One region of the Kluyvera georgiana genome, then DNA from elsewhere that is predicted to be linked to it. Evidence: predicted binding sites of a transcription regulator. Region 1 holds the regulator's gene; the other holds the start of a gene.
What was found. Region 1 encodes CRP, which controls carbon source genes, mostly activating them, when cyclic AMP is high. Its sites were predicted from a motif close to ATGTGANNNNNNTCACAT; they were not measured.
Positions count from the first base shown of each region.

Region 2: a site for CRP is predicted at 1,250-1,267, ahead of rbsD (D-ribose pyranase). Genes of this name have one in related genera too.

Region 1 is NZ_CP158865.1:425,794-428,962, reverse strand. Features, by position in the region: gene ABTW00_RS01980 (phosphoribulokinase) at 1-416, shown strand, start outside; gene ABTW00_RS01975 (OsmC family protein) at 478-882, opposite strand; gene crp (cAMP-activated global transcriptional regulator CRP) at 1,187-1,819, shown strand; gene ABTW00_RS01965 (YccS/YhfK family putative transporter) at 1,874-3,169, shown strand, end outside.
Region 2 is NZ_CP158865.1:4,929,715-4,932,883, forward strand. Features, by position in the region: gene rbsA (ribose ABC transporter ATP-binding protein RbsA) at 1-735, opposite strand, end outside; gene rbsD (D-ribose pyranase) at 743-1,162, opposite strand; gene kup (low affinity potassium transporter Kup) at 1,337-3,169, opposite strand, start outside.

The DNA of each region.
Region 1 (3,169 bases):
TGGTCGGCGTTGTGCCAATCGTTAACCTTGAGTGGATCCAGAAGATGATCCGCGATACCAGCGAGCGCGGACACTCCCGCGAAGCGGTGATGGATTCGGTCGTGCGTTCGATGGAAGACTATATCAACTACATCACGCCGCAGTTCTCACGCACGCATATCAACTTCCAGCGCGTGCCGACGGTTGATACCTCTAACCCGTTTGCCGCCAAGGGCATTCCGTCGCTGGACGAAAGCTTTGTGGTGATTCACTTCCGCAACCTCGACAACATCGACTATCCGTGGCTGCTGGCCATGCTGCAGGGTTCGTTCATCTCGCATATGAACACGCTGGTCGTTCCCGGCGGCAAAATGGGGCTGGCGATGGAATTGATCATGACGCCGCTGGTGCAGCGTTTAATGGAAGGTCGAAACTAGCAGATTGACAGGACGGTTCCCTCTCCCCGAAGGAACGAGGGAGCCGTTGCTCGCAAAGGACTTACCCTTCGATCACTTCGTAGGAGTGGGTGATATTCACCGCTTTTTCAAGCATCAGCGCAACAGAGCAGTACTTCTCCGCAGACAGATCCACCGCACGGGAAACCGCCGCATCCTTCAGCCCTTTACCGGTGACGATAAAATGCAGATTGATGTGGGTGAACAGGCGCGGCGCTTCTTCACGACGCTCGGAGGTCAGCTTCACTTCGCAGTCGGTCACGTCATTGCGCCCCTTCTGCAGGATAGACACCACGTCGATAGCGCTGCAGCCACCTGCGGCCATCAGCACCACTTCCATCGGGCTTGGCGCTTTATCGCCAGAGTTGCCGTCCATCAGGATCTGGTGCCCAGAAGCGGACTCCCCCAGGAAGGTCAGCCCTTCAACCCATTTCACACGCGCTTGCATAATTTTTAACTCCAAGGTTGCAATTTTCTTCTCAGATTACGCGCACATAACAATTCTCGCAATGGAAGGCGATCGACGTCATGCTGAAGCGAGACACCAGGAGACACACGGCTAAAGCTATGCTAAAACAGTCAGGATGCTACGGTAATACATAAACGTACTGCATGTATGCAGAGGACATCACATTACAGGCTGCGACAGTATGCGACAGCCGACTTCCCAGGTAACGGGAAGGATACTATTGCAACCGGTGGCCGCAATGCTTTTGCCGCCGGGAAGAGCTTATAACAGAGGATAACCGCGCATGGTGCTTGGCAAACCGCAAACAGACCCGACTCTCGAATGGTTCTTGTCTCATTGCCATATTCATAAGTACCCATCGAAGAGCACGCTGATTCACCAGGGTGAAAAAGCAGAGACGCTGTATTACATCGTAAAAGGCTCAGTGGCAGTACTCATCAAGGACGAAGAAGGGAAAGAGATGATCCTCTCTTACCTCAACCAGGGCGATTTCATCGGTGAGTTAGGCCTGTTTGAAGAAGGCCAGGAACGCAGCGCGTGGGTACGGGCAAAAACCGCTTGTGAAGTTGCTGAAATCTCTTATAAAAAATTCCGACAGCTGATCCAGGTTAACCCGGACATCCTGATGCGTCTCTCTTCGCAAATGGCGCGTCGTCTGCAGGTGACCTCTGAGAAAGTTGGCAACCTGGCGTTCCTCGACGTCACCGGTCGTATCGCGCAGACGCTGCTGAACCTGGCAAAACAACCTGACGCAATGACCCACCCGGACGGGATGCAGATCAAAATCACTCGTCAGGAAATCGGCCAGATCGTGGGCTGCTCTCGTGAAACCGTGGGCCGTATCCTGAAGATGCTGGAAGATCAGAATCTGATCTCCGCACACGGCAAAACCATTGTCGTTTACGGTACCCGCTAATCCAGCCCAAACGGCGTATTGCGTCATGCAGTACGCCGTTTTTGTTTTCCCCCTATGTGGCGCAGGCTGATTTACCACCCGGAAGTCAACTATGCACTGCGGCAAACGCTGGTGCTGTGTCTGCCCGTTGCCATTGGTCTACTTCTCGGTCATCTCAAGCAGGGCCTACTGTTCTCGCTGGTGCCCGCCTGTTGCAACATTGCCGGGCTTGATACGCCACATAAACGTTTCTTCAAGCGTCTGATCATTGGCGGCTGTCTGTTCGCAGGATGTAGCCTCGCCGTTCAGCTGCTGCTGGCGCGCGATGTACCTCTGCCACTGATTCTGACCGGGCTGGCGCTGCTGCTTGGCGTTACGGCGGAGATCAGCGCCCTGCACGGACGACTGCTGCCCGCTTCGCTGATTGCGTCCATTTTTACCCTTAGCCTGGCAGGGAATATGCCTATCTGGCAGCCGTTATTGATCTACGCGCTGGGAACATTATGGTACGGGCTGTTCAACTGGTGGTGGTTCTGGATGTGGCGCGAGCAGCCGCTGCGAGAATCGCTCAGTCTGCTTTACCGTCAGCTTGCGGACTACTGCGAAGCAAAATATAGCTTACTGACTCAGCATACCGATCCCAACACCGCGCTGCCGCCGCTGCTGACTCGCCAGCAAAAGGTGGTGGACCTGATTTCCCAATGCTACCAGCAGCTACACATGCTGGCGGCGAACCAGCACAATGACTATAAGCGCCTGCTGCGCGCCTTCCAGGTAGGGCTGGATTTGCAGGAGCATATCTCCGTCAGCCTGCACCAGCCGGAAGAGGTGCAGAAGCTGGTTGAACGCAGCCATGCGGAAGCGGTGATCCGCTGGAATGCCCAGACGGTAGCCGCACGCCTGCGCGTGCTGGCGGACGATATCCTCTATCACCGCTACCCTACCCGCTTCAACATGGATAAACAGATTGGCGCGCTGGAAAAAATTGCCGACCAGCACCCGGATAACCCGGTTGGTCAGTTCTGTGCCTGGCACTTCAGCCGCATTGCCCGCGTGCTGCGCTCCCAGCGCCCGCTGTACCCGCGTAACCTGATGGCCGACAAAGAACGCCGTCTGCCGCTGTTCCCCGCGTTAAAAAGCTACCTCTCTTTGCGCTCTCCCGCCCTGCGTAACGCCGCGCGTCTCAGCGTGATGCTGAGCATCGCCAGCCTGATGGGCGCGGCGCTGCACCTGCCAAAACCGTACTGGATCCTGATGACGGTGCTGCTGGTCACGCAAAACGGTTACGGCGCGACCCGGGTGCGAATTTTCCACCGAGCGGCGGGCACGCTTGCCGGGCTGGTAATTGCCGCCGTGGCCCTGCACTTCCAC
Region 2 (3,169 bases), 470 kb from region 1:
TTGATCTTCGAGTTTGCGGCCCACCATCATCTCAATCAGCAGATCTTCATTCAGGCTGGCGACTTCGCGTTCGGCAATAAACTGCCCGTCGCGGAAGACCGTCACGTCGTCGCAGATCTCGAAAATCTCTTTCATGCGGTGGGAGATATAGACAATCCCGCGCCCCTGCGATTTCAGCTCGCGGATGACGCGGAACAGGGATTCGGTTTCGGTGTCGGTCAGCGCATCGGTCGGTTCATCCATGATGATGACCTTTGATTCAAAGCTCAGCACCTTGGCAATTTCGACCATCTGCTGATCGCCGATCGAGAGGTCACCCACCAGACGGTCGCTCTTAAAGCGCAGATTGAGTTTGGCCAGCAGAATATCGGCCTCGGCATACATCTTCTTCCAGTCTATTTTGCCAAAGCGATTCACAAACTCACGGCCGAGGAAAATGTTCTCGGCAATCGTCAGCTGCGGGATCAGGTTCAGCTCCTGGTGGATGATGCCAATACCGGCTTCCTGTGAGGATTTTGGGCCGTTAAAGGTGGTCTCTTGACCCAGCCATAATAAAGAACCGGCGTCGCGGGTGTAGATCCCGGTCAGCACCTTCATCATGGTGGATTTACCTGCGCCATTTTCGCCCACCAGCGCCATCACGCGGCCAGCGTAGACGTTCAGCGCGGCGCCGGAGAGCGCTTTGACGCCCGGGAACGATTTATCGATCCCTTTCAGTTGTAAGAGTGCGTCCATGATGGCCTCAGAAGGTGACGCCAGCACAGAGAATGATATTCGCATACGGGGAACATTCCCCGCTGCGAATCACCGCCTGACTGTCTGCGGTTTGTTGTTTGAACTGCTCGTGCGAGACGTAACGAACGTCAATGCAATTTCCCTGGTGTTGCTGCAGTTGCTCGATGTGCTTGAGCAACGTTTCGTGAAGCTGCGGATTATGTTGTTGAATTTCCGCGGCGAGAATGGCGGCCTCGACCTGCATCTCTTGCGTCACCACGCCCAACACCTGCATGAAGGTGGGAACGCCCTGGGTTAGCGCCATATCAATGCGCGCCGTGCTACGAGGGATAGGTAAACCCGCATCGCACACCACCAGCGTATCGGTATGACCCAAACGGGAAATAACCGACGAGATTTCAGAGTTGAGTACCGTACCTTTCTTCATATTGTTTTCTTGCTCCACTAGCGAAACGTTTCGCTGTCATAAGTGTAGTCTGAAGAACGCGCAGAAAACCATCATCAGGTTATAGAAATGTGATCGATATCGAAACGTTTCGCGAACAAAGAAGAGGGGATAAAAAAACACCCTCCGTCAAAATGAGGGAGGGTGTTGATAGCGTTAAATTTCGACCTGGGTGCCCAGCTCAATAACGCGGTTTGGCGGGATCTCGAACTGATCGGGCGCGCGCAGCGCGTTGCGCTGGAGCAGCAGATACAGCTTACCGCGCAGGCGCAGGTACCACGGACGCTTGCCGACAATCAGCGACTCATGCGACATAAAGAACGACGTCTCCATCATCCGGCAGCTTAAACCTTCCAGACCACAGCGGTGGAACACCTCTTCCACATTTGGCGTTTCACGCCAACCGTAGCTGGCCACCACGCGCCAGAAAGTTGGCGAGAGCTGCTCAATCTGCACGCGTCTCACGTTGTGCACGTACGGCGCATCTTCAGTACGCAGTGTCAGCAGAATAACGCGCTCATGAAGCACCTTGTTGTGCTTGAGGTTATGCAGCATGGCAAACGGAATGACGTTCAGCGCGCGCGACATATATACCGCGGTGCCCGGCACGCGGACCGGCGGCGATTTCTCCAGCGAGGCGATCATCGCTTCCAGAGAGTTGCCGTGTTCGTGCATCCGGCGCAGCAGGCGGAAACGCTCGCTTTTCCAGGTGGTCATGATGGTGAGCATGATCAGCGCTAACGTCAGCGGCAGCCAACCGCCGGAGACGATCTTATCCAGGTTCGCCGAGAACAGCGGAATGTCGATGCACATAAACGCCACAAACAGCAGCGCGACAAAGAACTTATTCCAGTGCCAGTTTTTACGCGCCACCGTGGTAAACAGAATGGTCGTCAGGACCATCGTCCCGGTAACCGCAATCCCATACGCCGCTGCCAGGTTTGAGGAGTGCTCAAAGCTAACAATCACGATAACCACGGAGATATAGAGCAGCCAGTTGATGAACGGAATATAAATCTGCCCCGATTCCATCTCTGAAGTATGGATAATGCGCATCGGCGACAGATAGCCCAGACGTACGGCCTGGCGCGTCAGCGAGAAGACGCCGGAGATCACCGCCTGAGAGGCGATAACCGTCGCCAGGGCGGCGATAATCAGCATTGGAATCAACGCCCACTCGGGCGCCAACAAGAAGAAGGGGTTCTTAATCGCTTCCGGATGCTTGAGCAGTAGTGCGCCCTGCCCAAAGTAGTTCAGCACCAGCGACGGCAGTACCACCGAGAACCAGGCCAAACGAATCGGCAGCTTCCCGAAGTGCCCCATGTCGGCATACAGCGCTTCCACACCGGTAATCGACAGCACCACCGCCCCCAATGCAATAAAGGAGACGGTTTTGTATTGCAGGAAGAAATTGACCGCCCAGTATGGATTCAATGCCTGCAACACTTCCGGGTTGGCGATAATACTGCGCGCGCCGAGGCCTGCCAGCAGCAGGAACCAGATGAGCATAATCGGCGCAAACAGTTTACCGACCATGCTGGTACCGTGCTTCTGAATCGCAAACAGCAACGTCAGGACAATAATCGAGATGGGAACGACCCAGGTATCGAGCTGCGGGGCGATAATTTCCAGACCTTCTATCGCCGACATCACCGAAATCGCCGGGGTGATAACCACTTCGCCATAGAAGAAGCTACCGCCAATCAGCCCAAGAATGACCAGGACAGAAGTCGTGCGCGCAGACGTATTACGCCCCGCCAGAGACATCAGCGTCAGGATCCCCCCTTCGCCGGCGTTATCTGCCCGCATCACGAAGGTGATGTATTTGAGAGATACCGTTAACAGCAATAGCCAGAAGATTAATGACAGAAAGCCAAAAACCGCGTCACGTTCGACGCCAAAACCAAACTGGCCAGATAAACATTCACGAAGCGTATAAAGAGGGCTGGTACCAATATCGCCGTATACCACGCCAATTGCAGCGAGTGT